2 regions of the Bacillus sp. z14 (2026) genome follow, and region 2 is predicted to be linked to the other one. Evidence: riboswitches for the same ligand, from Rfam matches in the RefSeq annotation. Region 2 holds a riboswitch; the other holds the start of a gene.
What was found. Region 2 has a riboswitch for glycine ahead of AC4G3O_RS14635 (amino acid permease). Riboswitches for the same ligand answer to the same signal wherever they lie in the genome.
Positions count from the first base shown of each region.

Region 1: it holds a riboswitch for glycine, as region 2 does, so the genes downstream of both, gcvT (glycine cleavage system aminomethyltransferase GcvT) here and AC4G3O_RS14635 (amino acid permease) in region 2, are expected to answer to the same signal.

Region 1 covers NZ_JBZFQK010000001.1:1,009,856-1,019,923, reverse strand. Annotated here, with positions in the region: gene AC4G3O_RS04800 (competence type IV pilus minor pilin ComGG) at 1-402, shown strand, start outside; gene comGF (competence type IV pilus minor pilin ComGF) at 1-32, shown strand, start outside; gene AC4G3O_RS04795 (shikimate kinase) at 420-923, shown strand; gene AC4G3O_RS04790 (YqzE family protein) at 992-1,171, shown strand; gene AC4G3O_RS04785 (YqhG family protein) at 1,317-2,111, opposite strand; gene AC4G3O_RS04780 (DEAD/DEAH box helicase) at 2,089-3,720, opposite strand; glycine riboswitch at 4,184-4,274, shown strand; glycine riboswitch at 4,278-4,369, shown strand; gene gcvT (glycine cleavage system aminomethyltransferase GcvT) at 4,541-5,659, shown strand; gene gcvPA (aminomethyl-transferring glycine dehydrogenase subunit GcvPA) at 5,656-7,002, shown strand; gene gcvPB (aminomethyl-transferring glycine dehydrogenase subunit GcvPB) at 6,995-8,452, shown strand; gene AC4G3O_RS04760 (GNAT family N-acetyltransferase) at 8,579-9,073, shown strand; gene AC4G3O_RS04755 (DEAD/DEAH box helicase) at 9,187-10,068, shown strand, end outside.
Region 2 covers NZ_JBZFQK010000004.1:132,500-142,567, reverse strand. Annotated here, with positions in the region: gene AC4G3O_RS14670 (DHA2 family efflux MFS transporter permease subunit) at 1-515, shown strand, start outside; gene AC4G3O_RS14665 (TRM11 family SAM-dependent methyltransferase) at 574-1,515, opposite strand; gene AC4G3O_RS14660 (CC/Se motif family (seleno)protein) at 1,642-1,917, shown strand; gene AC4G3O_RS14655 (carbon starvation CstA family protein) at 1,983-3,800, opposite strand; gene AC4G3O_RS14650 (LytR/AlgR family response regulator transcription factor) at 3,939-4,673, opposite strand; gene AC4G3O_RS14645 (sensor histidine kinase) at 4,648-6,432, opposite strand; gene AC4G3O_RS14640 (DMT family transporter) at 6,778-7,689, shown strand; glycine riboswitch at 8,176-8,253, shown strand; gene AC4G3O_RS14635 (amino acid permease) at 8,426-9,772, shown strand; gene adhP (alcohol dehydrogenase AdhP) at 9,895-10,068, opposite strand, start outside.

The sequences.
Region 1 (10,068 bases), on a different contig from region 2:
TGTTCAAACGATACAAATTTGAACCTTCTTAAAAATGAACGTGGAATATTTATGCCTGTTGCTTTATTGTTTTTTTCGGTTATTTTTATCATTTGTATGTATTCGATAGGAAATATGGCTCAGGAAGTGAATTATCATAAGTATCAAACCGAATGGTTAATTACCACCTATCTGGGTGATACGGGTACACATGCTGCAATCTTAATGCTTGATGATGATAGTGTTCCTGAGACAAAAGGGGAATGGATTTATTATAATGGAAGAATAGGCTATCATATAAAACCGCTTGAGAGAGGGTTCTATGAGATCTCATTGGATATTCAGACTGATCATACGGTGAGACGGGAGACGATTACGTACTCAATTGAAGCAAAGAAAGTAGTGAAATGGATAGATAGTTAGGAGTTAGGGGGAGCGAGATGAAAGCCATTTATTTAATTGGATTTATGGGAGCTGGGAAAACGACTGTGGGTAGGGCTCTCGCTGAAAAAATGCGTTGTCCCTTTTATGATAGTGATCAGACGGTGGTTGAACGTACAGGAAGGTCGATTCCGCAGCTCTTTGATGAAGTAGGTGAAGATGGATTCAGGGACCTAGAACAGCAGGCGTTGCAATCATTACCTATCGAAAATTGTATCATTGCGACAGGCGGGGGTATCATTCTTAGGGAAGACAACCGGAAATATATGAAGGAAAAGGGAACCGTTATTTGGCTCCATGCCAATCCGACAGAAATCATAAAAAGGCTCGAGACTGACTCATCACGCCCTTTATTGTCCGGAAATAAAGAGGAACAAATAGTGCAGCTTTATCAAAAGAGGGTTAACCTATATAAGTTAGCTGCTGATTTACAGGTTCATACGGACAGAAAAACAAAAATGGAGATTACAGAAGAGATATTAATGAAAATCACCATAAACTAGCCATCTTTTTTAGAAATTAATGAATAACATCCATGATAAATGGAGATACTTCTGATGGGTGAATGTCGATGAAAACAAATGATTATATAAAATTTTTAACAATTCAGTGGTTAGTGTATATGAAGCAGCCAAAGGAAGTACGTAAAGAGCAACGCCGTCATCATAGAGATGATCGGCCGCCATTAATGAACCATTGGTTCGGAATCATTCCGTTATCAATTGAAATGCTCTTTAAACGTAAGGCGTAATAAAGTTTCTTTAAAAAAGCAGTGGATTTTTTTGCAACCCACTGCTTTTTTGTATTCATTTTTATATCTTCATCAAAGATTAAGCTTTATTCTAAACTATTGTTTAGTTGATGCGAGAATTCAGCCTTAACTTTAAATACCTCTTTTAGATAGCCTGACCGCTAAGATAAAAAAGGCCGCCATTTATGAAGCTGACACGGATTCTGGGTTCATATTGCATTCGTAATGCTTCTTTTTCAAGGTCATACATGTGAGTTTCCTCTTCTTTTTTATCCTCATAAAAATGGTTCAGTAAACTCAAATCTTTATTCCAGCGCACGAGAGCCTCATCAGCCCACCCATGGTCATCCTGATTAATTTTATTTTGGATATAAGTTTTGATACGATGCAATCCGCTTTGATACCGAATAATTGGTGTAAGGGTAAATGTATAATCAGATATTTTAGGTGTAAGCGACAGTTTATCAGCTGAATCAATGAAATTTTCAACGAAAAGACCGTTAATCAGGTTCAATCCTATTGAAAAGAATAAATCCTTTTTTCGGTCGCATTCATAGGAGATATTAACATTTACACCTAACCAAGGAAATAAAGGCATCTGACCACTAGTCACTTTAATCTCCTCAAATAAGCGGATATGCTTCGATAGTCTTTGGGCAGATGCGAATATTTGGTGCAGGCGAGGGGATCCGAAATGTATGAATTCCCCTTTTAAATCAGGAGGAGCTGCCTCTTTGTCGAGGATAAACGTTAAGCTCATCGGATTAGGCACTCCGCCAACTTTCTCGAGATAATGCCAATAAAAAGGTCGGTTCATCAGTTCTTTATCCATATCAATTGTCAACTGCACAGTTAGATGACCTGGCCCTTGATTGATGATTTCGCATTGATTGGCTGTGAAAAATTGAACGAGAAACTCAAGAATTTCCTGTTGCTGCATGTGAAGGCATCTCCTTTTTTAGATCTTGAGCAAGCTGTATTAAAGACGTGAGATTATCCATTTTAACCTTCATCTCACCCTCTGTTTTTGATTTATTGAGGATGTCAGTTAAATGCTCTTCAAGATTCTTAACCTCCAGCCTCGTTAGAATATCATCAAGTTCCCCAACGACACGTTCAAATAATTGAATTTTTTCGTAGAGAATTTTCATAATATGATCCTCAATGGTATTCCTGGTCGCAAAATTATAGATTCTGACATCTTCTGTTTGTCCAAGTCTGTGAATTCGGCCGATTCTTTGTTCCAGTCGCATCGGATTCCAAGGTAAATCAAAGTTTATAATATGATGGCAAAACTGCAGGTTAATTCCTTCTCCACCTGCTTCTGTAGCAATTAAGACTTGTGCTTGTTTTTCGAACAGTTCTTTCATCCAGTCCTTCTTACTACGTTTAAATCCGCCGCGGAATGGAACAGAAGTGATTCCATTTTGCTTAAGAAACCACTGCAAATATAATTGCGTGGCTCGATACTCGGTAAAAATGATAACCTTATCTTTTATAGAATGAATCAATTCAAGCGCTTTTTTCGCTTTTGAATTGCAATCAACCAGTTCGACCAGGTTGATAAGGTTATGTATGGCTTCCTTAAAGCTTAGTCCGGCATCCGGGTTTCGATCGAGCATATTTTTTAACGTAAAGTAGACGGCTTCCCTGCTGCTGCATGCCTCACGCTGAAGGATTAAAGAAGAAAATGTACTCCCGATACCCTCCGGCAATTCTTTCCTAAATGAAGAAACTCCATCATATAGATCCTGTTCCTTTTCGGTGAAATCTATAAAAATTGTTTCAACCTTTCTTTTTGTCCACTCAATGCCGGTATCCTGGCGTTTATTTCGAATCATCACCATATTAACCAATTCTTTTAAATAAGCATCATCCTTTAATGAACGTTTCTTAGCAGAAAAGCGTTCATTAAATTTGGCATAGCTTCCTAAATGCCCTGGCTTAAGCAATGATACAAGATAAAAAATTTCTTCTAGCTTGTTTTGAATAGGGGTTGCCGTTAACAGTAGACAGAACTTTCTCTGGACTTTTTGTACAAACTCATAGTTTTTGGTTTTATTGTTTTTTAACTTGTGAGCCTCATCTATGATGACAATGTCATAGGTTTGTTCGAGTATGGCAGAACGATGAGGCTCTCGTTTAGCAGTATCTATGGAAGTGATTATACATTCAGAATCCCACCCATACCCCTTTCTGTATATGACAGCTGGTATGTGAAACTTCTGATTAAGCTCCTGTGCCCATTGAGATACGAGAGAGGCTGGGACTAGTATTAGTATTTTGCTTGCCAGGCCCCGAATCATATATTCCTTTAAGATCAGACCGGCCTCTATTGTTTTACCAAGACCTACTTCATCAGCTAATATGGCTTTACCATTCATTCTTTCAATGACTTCGGTAGCAGCTTCGAGCTGATGGGTTAAAGGTGTAAATCCTGATAAATGCTTTGGTGCAAGGAGGCCGTTGAAATCTGGAATCAGATTATGCTTTTCGGCATCCAATCCGAGTTTAAAAAGGGAGTAGCTGCACCAGGGGCCATCCTCCATAATCTTTTCCTCAAGCTCCTTTTCCCAATCTTCATCAAAATAGACCTTTGGTGTTAAACTCAATGTGAATCCCAACTTTCTTTATTTAAGCTAGTTAGATAAATGCTTGATTGTAATTTAACTAAATTCAATAGAATTCTCTTACCTTATATAGGTATAGGTGGTGTCATTAATTTCTAAACAATAGTAGGAGTTTAATCTCCGGCTAAAATCTGATTAAATGCTTTATGCGGATGGCAGAAAATTATAAGGAATTTATTCAGTGACGCCTAAACAATTTTTTTGCCCCAATAAAGCTGAGGTGTTACTGATATTTTTTTAGTTTCCAATCATTCATCGAGATAACGTAAATGTTGCCACCTGATAATTGTTGATGGTAGGATATAAATGTAAGACTATTTAGAAAACGGCTTATCTCTTGCTTTTTGTTTAGTATGACCAATTTACATAATTATATGAGCGAATGAAGGCAAGGGGAGAGACCGTATTTGCGGCACCGAAGGAGCAAATGGTGAATCCATGAATCTCTCAGGTACAGAGACTCTTGCTGGACGCATCTCTGGAGAGCGCTTCCTTTATTGTGAAGCCACCCAAGAGGAAACGCCGAAGTACGTTACCCGGCGGTAAACTTTCAGGTATCAGGACAGAGCCCCCCTAATAAGGGAGGTTTCTGTCCTTTTTTTCGTGGATCGCTGAAGGATATATCGCTTCGGTCAAATGTGGAAAAGCGGCGTTTTACTTAATAAGTTAACAAGCAATCATTTAAATGGCATAACAAGCAAGAGAATCCGTATAAAACGAATATTTTAGGAGGGTAAGGATGGGAGAATTAAAGCAGACTCCGCTGATCAGTGTGTACAGGGAGTACGGAGGAAAAACAATTGATTTTGGCGGCTGGGAATTGCCTGTCCAATTTTCGGGCATTAAACAGGAGCATGAATCAGTGCGTACAAAAGCAGGCCTCTTTGATGTATCACATATGGGCGAATTCATGATTAAGGGTGCTGGGTCTTTACCATTTTTGCAGCTGATGATGACCAACGATGTCAGTAAGCTGAAAACGGGCCGGGCACAGTATACTGCTATGTGCTATGAGAATGGCGGAACGGTTGATGACCTGATTATTTATAAAAAAGGTGAAGATGATTATTTGTTAGTTGTGAACGCATCTAATATTGATAAAGATTTTGAGTGGTTAAAAAAGCATGCGAGCGAAGATGTAGAACTAAAAAATATATCGGAACAAATAGGGCAATTGGCATTACAGGGACCGCTTGCAGCTGATATATTACAGAACCTTGCAGAGGAAGTAGATCTCAATACCATTGGTTTCTTTGCTTTTCGTGAAGATGTCATGATAAATGGCATTAGTGTACTTGTTTCAAGAACTGGCTACACCGGTGAAGATGGATTTGAATTGTACTGTAAGAGTGAAGATACAGTGAAGCTTTGGAAAGATCTTTTAGAATTCGGTAAGGATAAGGGATTGGTTCCATGTGGACTTGGGGCAAGAGATACGCTTCGGTTTGAAGCAAAACTTCCTTTATATGGCCAAGAGTTATCTCCAGAGATTACACCTATCGAAGCGGGGATTGGGTTCGCTGTAAAAACCGATAAAGAACATTTTATTGGTAAGGAAGTTTTAAAGGAACAGAAGGAAAATAGCGCCCCTAGAAAGCTTGTCGGAATCGAAATGATTGACCGCGGTATTCCGAGACATGGGTACCCGGTTTTCGTTAAGGATGAAAACATCGGGGAAGTGACCACTGGAACACAATCCCCAACCTTAAAGAAAAACGTAGGCCTTGTCCTGATTAATGTAGAATTCGCTAACCTTGATGAGGTAGTCGAGGTTGAGATACGGGGAAAAAGATTAAAGGCGAAAATTGTTAGTACTCCATTTTATAAACGCACTCAGGCAGGAGGAGTAAAAAAATGAAGCATCGTTATTTACCAATGACAGAGCAGGATACTGAACAGATGTTAACAGCGATTGGTGTAGAATCAATCGATGACTTATTTTCTGATATACCTGAAAAAGTAAGGTTTAAGGGTGAATACAAGCTAAAAAAAGCAAAGTCTGAATCAGCACTTCTGAAAGAATTAACTGAGCTGGCCGAGAAAAATGCCAATCTCAGGACCCATAGTTCTTTTCTTGGAGCGGGAGTATATGACCATTACATGCCAGTCATCGTTGATCACGTTATCTCAAGATCAGAGTTTTATACCGCTTATACACCGTATCAACCGGAGATTTCCCAGGGAGAATTGCAGGCTATTTTTGAATTTCAAACGATGATTTGTGAACTGACCGGAATGGATGTGGCGAACTCCTCCATGTATGATGGGGGAACTGCTCTGGCCGAGGCAGCCATGCTCTCAGCAGGACATACACGTCGTAAGAAACTGCTTGTTTCAGAGACAGTGCACCCGGAATCACGGGCTGTTTTATCCACTTATGCAAAAGGCCAATATCTTGAGCTTGAAGTTGTCCCCTGTAAAAATGGAGTGACGGATACAGAACAATTGGCGGGTATGATGACTGATGAGGTAGCTGGTTTTATTACTCAATATCCAAACTTCTTTGGCCGAATCGAAAACTTAGCTGAAATTGAACAAATTGTTCATGAACATAAAGGAATGTTAATTGTTTCAAGTAACCCACTTTCACTTGGTGTCTTGAAACCGCCGGGTGATTTTGGTGCAGATATTGTCATAGGGGATGCACAGCCGTTCGGAATCCCGGCTGCATTTGGCGGACCTCATTGCGGATATTTTGCAGTTACTTCTAAGCTGATAAGAAAAGTACCTGGACGTTTGGTTGGCCAAACGGTTGATGAGGATGGGAAGCGTGGGTTTGTATTAACCTTGCAGGCGAGGGAACAGCATATTCGTCGCGATAAAGCGACCTCGAATATTTGCTCTAACCAAGCATTAAATGCTCTCGCAGCCTCTGTGGCAATGACTGCGTTAGGTAAGAAAGGCGTGCAGGAGATGGCGCTTCAAAATCTCCAAAAAGCGCATTATGCAAAGGAGCAATTAAAAGCAAATGGACTTGAAATTGCCTTTGAAGGACCTTCTTTCAATGAGTTTGTTGTTAAGTTAAATGGTTCTGTAGCTGCAGCTAATAAAATGCTCCTACAAAAAGGCATAATTGGTGGTTATGATTTAGCTTGTGATTATCCTGCCTTAACCAATCATATGCTTGTGGCAGTGACGGAGCTGCGTACAAAAGAAGAGATTGATAGATTTGCACAGGAATTGGGGGATTTCCATGAATAAACAGGATCAGCCATTAATATTTGAACAAACCAAGCCGGGCCGTATCGGCTATTCGTTGCCGGAAATGGATGTTCCGGAGTCAGCATTAACTGAGCTTTTGCCTGAGGAGTTCATTCGCACAGAGGAACCAAAGCTGCCTGAAGTATCCGAGTTGGATATCATGCGTCATTACACGGCACTTTCGAGAAGAAATCATGGCGTCGATTCCGGTTTCTATCCGCTCGGTTCCTGTACCATGAAATATAATCCGAAAATTAATGAGAATGTTGCCCGTCTAAATGGATTTGCACATGTTCATCCTCTGCAGGATGCAGAAGCTGTACAGGGTTCTTTAGAGTTAATGTATGATTTGCAGCAAAGTCTAAAGGAAATCACAGGTATGGACGAAGTCACTTTGCAACCGGCTGCGGGAGCGCATGGAGAGTGGACGGGATTAATGATGATTCGTGCCTATCATGAGGCGAATGGTGATTTTGACCGCGTAAAAGTAATTGTTCCTGATTCTGCGCATGGTACGAATCCTGCCTCAGCCACAGTTGCGGGATTGCAAACTGTTACCGTGAAGTCAGGTCCGGATGGTTTAGTAGATCTGGAAGATTTGAAGAGTGTTGTAGGGAAAGATACAGCAGCCTTAATGCTTACAAATCCGAATACACTGGGGCTTTTTGAAGAACAGATCATCGAGATGGCCGAAATTATTCATGATGCCGGTGGAAAACTATACTATGACGGTGCCAATCTGAATGCTGTACTATCCAAGGCTCGCCCGGGTGATATGGGATTTGACGTTGTTCATCTTAACTTGCATAAGACATTTACTGGACCACATGGCGGCGGTGGGCCAGGTTCAGGGCCGGTTGGGGTTAAGAAGGAGTTAATTCCGTTCTTACCAAAACCTCTTATTGTAAAAGAAGAGAATGGCTATCAGCTTGATTACAATCGTCCGCAATCAATTGGCAGAGTAAAGCCGTACTATGGAAATTTTGGAATCAATGTCCGTGCCTATACGTATATTCGGTCTATGGGACCAGACGGATTGAAGGCAGTAACGGAGTATGCTGTCTTAAATGCAAACTATATGATGAGAAGATTGGCAGAGTACTATGATCTCCCATATGATAAGCACTGTAAGCATGAGTTTGTTATCAGCGGAAAACGTCAGAAGAAACTTGGTGTTCGGGCTCTTGATATTGCCAAGAGATTGTTAGACTTTGGCTATCATCCACCAACCATTTATTTCCCTTTGAATGTAGAAGAATGTATGATGATTGAGCCGACAGAAACAGAATCAAAAGAAACACTGGATGGCTTTATTGATGCTATGATTCAAATTGCCAGAGAAGCAGAGGAGAATCCGGAAATCGTACAGGAAGCACCACATACAACGGTAATCAGCCGTTTGGACGAGGCACTGGCTGCTCGTAAGCCTGTATTGAGATATCAAAATTAATAAGAATACATTTTAGCAGCTATCCTGACCAGATAGCTGCTTTTTTAGAAGAATGAATAATCTGTCGTTCAGGATAGGGAGGGAAATACGATCGAAAATATATTCTGCCTTTCAAATGAAAGAATCATGCTGAGAGAAATGATTAGTAGTGATTGGGTTGATGTACATAAATACGCATCACAGGATATAGTTTGTCAGTATCAGCCATGGGGACCGAATACGGAAGAAGAATCGAAAAAATTCGTGAGCCAAGTAATCGAGGATTCAACACAAAAACCAAGAGCAAGGTTTGTCTTCGCAATTATTTATAATGGAAATATGATTGGGGCCGGAGAACTTACAATACGAAGTTTCACTAATAAAGCTGGAGAAATTGGCTATGTTGTTAATCCGGATTATTGGGGAAAGGGAGTGGCGACAGAAGTCGCGTCTTTGTTAATTGAATTTGGATTTAAGGAACTGAACCTGCATCGTATATTTGCAACCTGTGATCCAAGAAATATAGGTTCAGCTAAGGTGTTGGAGAAAGTCGGAATGGTTAGAGAAGGAATCATTCGCGACCATTTGTTCATGAGAGAAGGCTGGCGAGATTCATTATTATACAGTGTTTTAGAACGGTAGCCTGAGATTAGAGTATCGTTCTAATTTCGATTATTCAGTGCCAATCAGGTATAATGGATAAAAGCATCTCTCAAGTGGAGAATCAGCTAAGTAACCGAAAAAGAGGAACATACATGACTGAACATAGCTTCAATGATTTTAACATAAGTCCCGAAATTATTCGGGCATTAAGTAAAATGAATTATTTTCAACCGACAGAGGTCCAGCAAAAGGTGATTCCAATTGCGATTGGTAATCAGGATCTTATCGTAAAAGCACAAACTGGCAGTGGGAAAACAGCTGCGTATGGAATCCCGATTTGCCATCATATAGAGTGGATTGAAAATAAGCCTCAGGCACTTATCCTAACCCCGACCAGAGAATTGGCTGCGCAGGTGAAGGAAGATTTAACGAATATTGGCCGATTTAAGCGGATTAAAGCAGCTGCTGTTTATGGAAAGCAATCATTTGCTAAGCAGCAGCTGGAGCTTAAGCAAAAAAATCATATTGTTGTTGGAACACCTGGAAGAGTGTTGGATCACATTCAAAAAGGTACATTAAATGTTGATGAACTTCGCTATTTGGTAATTGATGAAGCAGATGAAATGTTGAATATGGGCTTTATTGATCAGGTTGAAGCCATTATAAATGAATTACCTAAGGAACGAATCAGCATGCTGTTTTCAGCAACATTGCCGGATGATATTCAAAAACTATCCAATCAATATTTAAAAGAACCAATCTTTATTGAAATTAACAAAAAAGAGATGACGACTCAGTTGATCGAACACTCTTATTATAGGGTCAAGCATGAAAAGAAAGCGGAGCTGCTAAGGAAAGTTACGACGATAGAGAATGCGGATAGCTGCATCGTTTTTTGCCGCACACAGGAACAGGTAAACAATCTGTTTGATACATTGGTTAAATGGGAGTATTCATGCGGTAAAATTCATGGTGGAATGTATCAAGAGGACCGCTTCGATGTTATGAATCAATTTAAACGGGGTGAGTTTCGA
Region 2 (10,068 bases):
CTTTTGCAGCCGGCCTTGTCTTATTGCCTGGCGGTATTGTGAATGGAATTATGTCACCAATTACGGGGAAATTATTTGATACCTTCGGGCCAAAATACTTGGTTATTCCCGGTTTTGTATTAACAACAATATTTACCTACTTATTTACTAATATAACAACCGAAACTACCCAATTAACGGTTATCATCTTGCACACATGCATGTTGATTGGGGTTGCCATGATTATGATGCCTTCGCAAACAAATGGGTTAAACCAGTTGCCAAGACAGTATTACCCTGATGGAGCTGCTGTCATGAATACACTTCAGCAAATTGCAGGGGCGATTGGGACAGCAGTTGCTGTTAGCATCATGTCAGCTGGCCAGGCAAGCTATTTGGCTACAGCTGATCCCAATAATCCGCTTGCTGCCTCTGAAGCTTTGACAGCCGGTGTGCAAAACGCCTTTCTATTTGCGTTGATTGCCTCCATAATCGGATTGGTAGTTTCTTTCTTCGTTAAGCGTGTAGATGTTTAAAAGTATATAGAATAAGAGGGTGGCAAAAATCATGCCACCCTCTTTTTTATTTATTAATCTAATAACATAACAAAATCTCTCTTGTAAACCCAATCTTCTTTGCTTCACATCGATCCTGTATAGTTAAGCCAGCTTCCTTGATCATGTCATCAATCCGTTCCCCTGTAACAATAACAATTCTGTCTGCAATGCGATTTGCATGCGTTAAAATTGATAATTGTTCTTTCGGGCTCGCTGTATGGCATAAATTATAGGGTAAATCAATGATAGCTGCATCATAATGGTCCGTAACTTCCTCAATTGCACCGATTGCTATATCACAGCTATATCCAAAATGAGCTACATTTTCTCTGGCACCAATAGCTGGCAATGGCTTGATATCACGTCCACAAATCGTAATCCCCATTGACAAGGCTTCCACCAGTACATTCCCAATTCCACAGCATGGGTCAATCGCTTTCACACCAACAGGGTTGGGAACCGCGATATTAGCAACAGCCCTTGCCATTCTAGTACTGAGAGCTGTCGAATACTCTCGTGGTTTCTTTTGATGATGCAACCAGACCGCTTCATTTTTTTCATAAATACCTACATACCATTTTCCGCCGCAAGTAATGATGCCAAGAACGATATCCGGCTTCTCCAAATCAGCTTCACCCTGGATTTTTAATCCTATTTCCCGTTCAATCTTTCTTCGGTGACTAAAGCTAACTTTATCCTCTAGATCATTTGTTTTCACAAAGATTGTTTTGAATGTCTGATCCGGAAAGGAAAGTTTGCCTGCCTTGTGATAAAGGGTCTCCAAACTATCCCCTTCGGTCAGGACCTCTATTCTTTCCCTAATAAAGGGGCTTCGGCTTGGATCGACTTTTCTTGTACTTTTAAAAACAAAATCATCAGGATTCATGTCAAACAACGCCCTGAATTCCATTTTGCATAAAGATTCTTCCTCTGAACTGCATGCATATGTGTATATAAAAATTGGCTCCACCAATCCCATTCTGTTGTATTCTCTTCAACAATCTATAAAAAGCTTATATCACTCTATTATAATGCATTTTTATAGGAAACTAAAATACCATCCATTATAGTTAAGAATATACCTCACCTGAAGGAGGCACCAAAAATGATTATTGAAATGGACGAAGAATCAAAAAAGTGGATTGTATCAAAAGGGGATCAAGTAACCATAAAAAATTTGGATGTTAAAGCTTGCTGTGCCCCCGGCGTTCAGGAACTTATAGCATTGCCCGGCAAACCTAAAACTCTAAATCATTATTCTCAAATCACATCCGATCAAGTATCATTTTATATTCATAAAAATGTGCGAAAAAAGGGGAAAGTGATTCTTACATTATCGGGCATTCCTTTCCTAAAATCCCTCTCCGTTAAGCTTCAATAATTCACTTTTAAACAATAAAAAAACAGGTAAAGGGGCCATTTATTACGACCCTTTACCTGTTTTTTTTACATTGTTTTCATCAATTCTTCCTCTGATTGTTTAACCAATTCTGCTTGTGGGATTTTGGATAGATTAACCCATTTTATGATGGAAGCCACCATAATCACGACACCTAACGCAAGCATGATAATGGATAGAACACCGTTCAATACATTATATCCACCTGCATCCGGATTCAAATAGACATTCTTAATCATCCAGAATCCACCCACATTAACCGTAACATATAGATACGCCAATGGGACTAAGCATGTCAGCATATACCAGCGTTTCTCTGCAATTTTTAAGACAACGGTAGCTCCGACAATCAGTCCGATTGACGCCATCAACTGGTTGGATACTCCAAACAGTGCCCAGACGGAACTGATATCTCCAGAGAATAATAGATATCCCCAAATAAAGCAGGCTAATGCACTGGCAAAAATATTAGCTCCCAGAGAATCTGTTCGTTTCAAAGGTTTAATAAAGTCTCCAAAGAAGTCCTGGATGAGATATCTGGCAACCCTGGTTCCTGAATCAATCGCTGTTAAAATAAATACCGCCTCAAACAGGATTACGAATTGATAAAAATAGGAAGCTAAGTGTTGGAAGAATGGTACACTGGTAAAGATTTCCGTCATACCAACAGCAAGTGTTACTGCTCCACCCGTTCTTCCTTCAAGGTCCATATCTACTGCTTCTTCCAATCTATCTAAATGGACTGTTTCCATTCCCAATGTTGAATAGACTTCAGGTGTAGAGTTAATCGCAAAATAATCTCCAGGTTGAAGGGCAACTGCAGCAATCAATGCCATAATAGCCACTAAACATTCTACTAGCATCGCACCAAAGGCTACACCTTTAATATCGCTCCAACGGCTGACCATTTTCGGAGTAGTACCTGATCCAACAAAAGCATGGAAACCTGAAATGGCACCACAGGCAATTGTGATTGAAATAAACGGCCATACTGGGCCGGCCACAATTGGACCTCCACCGTTAATGAAATCTGGAATAATAGCAGGAAACTCAACTGAAGGGTTAACGATAAATACACCAATGATAAGTGCCGCGAAAACTCCTATTTTCATAAATGTACTTAAATAATCACGTGGTGCAAGCAATAACCAAACAGGAAGTGCAGCAGCGAAAAAGGCATAGACTGGTAATATAATAGCAAGAGTGCTCTTTTCAAGCGTTAAGAAATCGCCTAACCATGTTCCCTGAATTTGTGGACCAAAGAAAATTGCTAGCATAATTAAGATAAATCCAACGGTCGTCGGGACTTTTAAATTCCCTGTCTTTTTATGATAGATTCCCACTAACATCGCAATCGGAATTGTAATCCCTACCGCAAATGTACCCCATGGGTTTCTTTCAAGTGCTCCAAGTACAACCAATGACAAACCTGCCATCGTAATTGTGATAATGAATAGCATGGCCAATCCTGTACAGAATCCTGCTACAGGTCCAAGTTCTTCTTTTGCTACCTCGGATAATGATTTACCATCGCGGCGCATAGAGGCAAAGAGCACTACTGTATCATGAACTGCTCCTCCAATTACTGCCCCAACCAATAGCCAAATCAGACCGGGTAAATAACCAAACTGAGCTGCCAAAATCGGACCAACCAATGGGCCTGCAGCAGCAATGGCTGCAAAATGGTGTCCAAATACTACCCATTTATTTGTTGGCACATAGTCCTGACCATCCTCAAGCTTTTCAGCTGGTGTTGGTTTATCATTGGATAATTTTAACACCTTGGCCGCCATAAATGTCCCATACAAACGATAGGCTATTAAAAGGATACAAATCGAACCAATAACAATTGTAATCGCATTCATTTTTGGTGTTCCCCCTTTTTTGCATACGTATTATATTTTCATATTATCAAATGAAAACACTTACACCTCATTTTCAAAATGAACCGCAAAATAAATGGGATGAATTACAACTTACAACTAATGAATAGCAAATCAATCCTATAATCCTAGTAATTGTTTCAGTTCCTTTACATAGGTTCGACTGACTGGAACCTCGGAACCATCCGACATACGTAAGTTATAGGTTGAATTAAACCATGGTAATATCTCCACGATATGATCGATATTCACAAGATAGCTCCGATGTACCCGAAAGAATTGTGTCCGGGGCAATTTTTTTTCTAATCCAATCAGTGCCTCACTTACTTTATAAAGATGATTAACAGCCCGGATTTTACACTTTCCTTCGTATGATTCTAGGAATACGATATCATTGCATGTAAGCAATATAATTTTTTCTTCTGTCATAACAGCTATTTTTCCCTTACATTGAAGATTACTGGTATCTACTTTTCCAGGCTCCTTTGTGTGTAAATGAAGCTTTTTAACTTTGTCCAGCATTTTATGAATACGTTCTTCACTGAACGGTTTCAAAAGATAATCTACCGCATTTACGTCAAAAGCCTGAAGAGCATACTCGTCATAGGCAGTCGCAAAAACGATAGCTGGAACCGGGTTCAGACCTTCTAGTTTAGCGGCTAAATGTAATCCGTTCTCTCCCGCTAATTCAATATCTAAGAAGACAATATCCGGCTTTAACAGTGGAATATCATGTAATGCATCATCTATACAATCACTCTCACCCAAGATCTCCACTTCTCTGCTTCTTGCTAGTAAATATTTCAATTCGTCCCTGGCTAATGGTTCATCATCCACTACATAGGCTCGTAGCATCCTGCTCGTCACCTCCTTTACTTTCCAGCGGGATTAAGATATTAACAGTGGTGCCCTCACCCACTTTGCTATCAACCTTAAAATGGGCTTGGTTATTATAAATACCTTTTAAGCGTTCACTAATATTAAAAATGGCTGTACCGTTTCCACCGGCTGACGGTACAACCTGCTTGCTCAGACTTTTCAACCTTTCTTCCACAATCCCCTGTCCATTATCCGCAACAATCATTCTCATATAATTGCCATGTGAGCACACTTGTATATTAATTTTCCCAAACTGTTTTCTTTGTGGAAATGCATAATGAATCGCATTCTCTACCAAAGGCTGCAATAAAAATGGGGGAATCAATACATTTTCTAATCCATTCTCTATATCAAAATTAACTTCATATTTATGAGGAAAACGTGTTTGCTCTAAAGATAAATAGGCTTTCACATTTTCCAGCTCTTTTTCTAACGGGATCAGCAACTGTCTGGCTCCCTGTAAATTGCCTCGAAAAAATAAACTTAATTCCAATAGTAGTTTACGAGCTTTATCAGGATCAGTCCGGCATAAGGCAGATATCGTATTTAAACTATTAAATAAGAAGTGTGGATGAATCTGAGCCTGCAGGGCTTTTATCTCAGCATCCTTTAAAAGCCTCGCCTGCCTTTCCGCTTCTGCCAGCTCAAGCTGAGTTGAAAATAAATTAGCCAGCCCCTCTGCTAACTGCTGCTGAACTCTGTCTAATTTATCCGGCTTTGTATAATACAATTTTAAAGTTCCAGAGATTTCCCCCTTCACTTTTAAAGGGAGGACGATGGCAGCTACGAGCGGACAGTCCTTATGCCTGCACTCGATTTCCTCCTTCGATTTGGCTATTGAAACATATCCTGATTCAAGTACTTTTTTAGTCAGCCCAGTACTCGGCTTCACGCCAGGTTTATGATGATCGGAGGCTGCCCCCAAATGTGCAAGAACCAAATGTTCATCCGTGATAGAGACAGCATCTGCATCGGTTAAATTAAGCATAATTTTTGATATTTCTTTGCATGATTGGGTGTTTAAGCCCTGTCGAAAATGCGGAAGAGTCTGGTCCGCAATTAAAAATGCCTGATTGGTTTGATTCGCACGCGCTATCTCCCCATCACGTTTTATAGACTGAACGATCAGCATAAATAATAGTGTTCCGAATCCATTCATGGTGATCATTGGTAAACCGATAAACTGCACGAGGCTCCATGCATGCTCAAGAGGTTTGGCAGTCGCAAGGATAATCACCATTTGCAAAGCTTCGAGGGACATCCCAATTCCTGCAGCAAACAAAGGAGTTATCTGACCCCCGCTCCTTTTTCTTCTGTTGCCTATATACCCTGCCAATATTCCGGCCAGGATGGTAGAAAGGGCGCAGGAAAAGGCTGTAAACCCTCCCAATGTATAACGGTGTATACCGGCTATCAGACCAGCTCCTCCTCCAACAACGGGACCTCCCAATAATCCGCCTATCACAACACCCATCACTCTTGTATTAGCAATGGCACTATCTTCTCCAATAGCTGAAAGCCATCTATTCTCTTCAACCATAGAATGATAAACTTCTATTCCAGTATAATTACTAATAATCCCAAACATGCCGAATAATAGAAATAATTTCAACTGCTCATTTAGATTATGGTCTGGGTGAATGATTTGGCGAAAGGAATTCATTTTAGAAATTAAAAAGGCTACAATGACAATAATGCCTACCTTTTCAAGCATAATTGGGACTAAATCTAACATAGCCATCTCCCCTGGTTAGCGAACTTTCCATCCTCTTCTATAATTGTTAATTCTCCCTTTATTATATTTGAAAAATTAAGAAAAACAAAAAGATAGCCCTTTCATTACTATTGTTATATTAAATGCACACTTCTATTATAGATTCATCCTTTAAATCCCTTGACACAGTTTACAATGAAATTATATTCTTGACTCTGTGACTCTATTAAAATTCATTTTTATTCACAGCTCTGCTCTCCGTTTTGCAATAGCAGCAGTAACGTCTTCTCACTTGAGTAAACGATTTTGTATGTCTTGTTATACGGGGTTCAGAAAGCTTATTAAACTTCAACAAGGAGAATCGTTATGTGGTTTATTTTTTCACTACTAACAGCTTTAGCATGGGGTGGTGCTGACCTATTTTATAAAAAGGGATCAGACAGCAACGACAAGTACAGCCATATTAAAATTATCATCATGGTTGGTCTTGTCATGGGAATTCATGCAACAGCCTATATGATTATAAAAGATATACAGTTCAATCCAATGGAGATGATTCATTATTTACCAGTATCTTCTTTATACATCCTTTCCATGGCATTTGGGTATATTGGTTTGCGCTATATTGAATTGTCTATCGCCTCACCAATACAGAATTCCTCAGGTGTCGTAACAAGCATTCTGCTCTTCATCTTTTTCACTCATGAGCTAAGTATCATTGAAGTACTTGGGATTATCATCATCACTCTTGGGATTGTGGGGATAGCCGTTCTGGAAAAAAGAGCAGAAGATGAAGCTCGTCGACTGAATTCTGAGCATATCGATAAAAAATACCAAATTGGTTTCTTGGCTATTATCTTCCCAATTTTATATTGCATTATTGATGGACTTGCTACATTTGCGGATGCCATCTATCTGGATGAATTGAATCTAATCAGCGAAAATTCAGCTTTACTTGCGTATGAATATACCTTTTTCCTATGCGCTGCCGTATGTTTTATCTATCTTCGCTTTATAAAGAAGGAATCCTTCCATGTATTTAAAGAGCGCGATAAAGGGATAGCAGCTATTTTGGAAACGATTGGTCAATTTTTCTACGTATTTGCCATGGCATCAGGCTATGCAATTATCGCAGCACCATTGATTGCTTCTTACAGTATCTTTTCAATTATCCTGTCACGAATCTTCCTAAAAGAGAAGCTGACTAAAAAACAATACATGATCATCGCAGTTGTTATCTTCGGTATTATCCTGCTGGGGATAGCGGATGAACTCTAAATTTGAATTTGCCTTTTAATAATGTAGATTAAAGACCAAATCCCTTATGGATTTGGTCTTTTTTTCAGAATGAATTGTGCTACTGCTAAGATAAACATGAAAAAGAGAGCTCTCGATTCTGGCCTTCCCCTTAACCTCATTGCCATGCTTATATTTCTAAAGGAAAAAACAAAAAAAGAGAGATACCTAGTACCTTTCTTTACTATTTAATACTTATAGTATGGTTTATCAGAACTGAAGCTTGTTTAGTATCATTAATTGATTGTTCAAAAGCATATGGATTATATATATTTCAAGTAAATCTTGGGCTCTTCCATATGCTTCAACAAATCATTTAATTACATGTACTTAGTTTGACAACATAATAATTTAGTGATAGCATTTTTTTCATAATATTTTTTCAGAATTATGTTAATAAGTTAACATAATCTAATAATTGATAATTTAATATAGCACGCTTTGATCGCTGTGGATAAAACTATGGCGGGAGCAGCTTCTGGAGAGACTGTATTTATACAGCGCCGAAGGATTCACAATCTCAGGCAAAAGGACAGAATGGTAACGATTTTTGTTATTCTTGCCCTTTTAGAGATTGGAGACAACCAATCTCTTTTTTTATTGTCAAATATCAATAGTGAGGTGAGACATAGTATCTAAATAAAGCGAGAAAAATGATAAATATCTATTTTACTAGGTGCCTGTTTTAGACATCTAAGATTAAACGGGGGCATGCAACTTGGCTAAGCAAGAGTTAAAAAGGGATTTAAAAAATCGTCATGTACAATTAATAGCAATTGGGGGCACAATTGGAACCGGCTTATTTTTAGGCTCCGGAAAATCCATTCATTTAGCCGGTCCATCCATCTTATTTTCTTATCTGATTATCGGAGTAGCTCTATTTTTTGTTATGAGAGCACTGGGTGAATTACTTTTATCCAATACAAATCATACATCATTTATCGATTTCGCAGCTGAATATTTGGGTCCATGGGCTGGATTTGTGACTGGCTGGACGTATTGGTTCTGCTGGATTATGACAGCCATGGCTGATATTATCGCTGTTGGTTTATATACACAATACTGGTTTGATATCCCGCAATGGGTGCCTGCCATCATCTGTTTAGTAATTCTATTAGGATTAAATCTATTAACCGTCAAACTGTTTGGTGAGTTGGAATTCTGGTTTGCGATTATTAAAGTCGTCACTATTGTTGCACTAATTGTCGTAGGAATCGTACTGCTTGTGATTGGATTTGAAACAGATAGCGGAACTGTTTCTGTTTCTAACCTTTGGAATCATGGCGGCATGTTCCCGAATGGAATATCAGGGTTCTTACTATCACTGCAAATGGTTGTCTTCTCCTTCGTCGGAGTTGAACTTATTGGTGTATCTGCTGCTGAAACAGCTAATCCACGAAAAAACATTCCATCTGCTATCAACAAAATACCGGTACGGATTTTACTGTTTTATGTAGGTGCCTTATTTGTTATTTTATGCATCAATCCTTGGGATCAATTAAGTGCGACAAGCAGCCCATTTGTAGGTGTCTTCGCCTTAATCGGGATTCCAATGGCGGCAGGTATTATCAACTTTGTTGTATTAACATCGGCAGCCTCTGCTGCAAACAGCGGTTTATTCTCAACCAGCCGGATAATGTACAACTTAAGCAATCATAATGAAGCACCAAAAAAACTTGGCAAATTAAATAAACACCATGTACCGAGCAATGCATTATTAACTTCTACTATTGTAGTTTCTGTCGGTGCACTGCTTAGCAAGCTGATACCAGAGCAGGCCTTTACAATCGTCACAACAATCAGCGCCATCTGTTTCATTTGGGTATGGAGCATTATTTTAATCTCGCATATCAAATATGTAAAAACAAGACCTGATTTAAGAGCTAAATCTACATTCAAAGCTCCATTAACACCAGCTATAAATTATGTAATCCTAGGTATGTTTGCTTTCATACTGATTGTAATGCTCATTGCTGCGGAAACACGCTTAGCAATGCTGCTTACACCATTATGGTTTGTCTTATTGTTCATTTTATATAACTATCATAAAAAGAAGAGATTATGATAATAGAGCAAAAGCAAAAATAATAATGCACTCCAGTTGTTAGATTACACTTAACAATTGGAGTGCATTTTTTTTCTATAGTATTCTGCTTGAGGTTTATTACTTAAGGTTATTGATTGGAATTATTCGTGTTTGTGCATATCGATGACCATACGGCCCTGGATTTTACCTGCTTCCATTTCTTCAAAAATATCATTTACTTCATGCAAGCATCTTGTTTCAACGATTGGCACTACTTTGCCCTCTGCTCCAAATTGGAAAGCCTCTTCTAAATCCTTACGTGTACCAACTAAGGA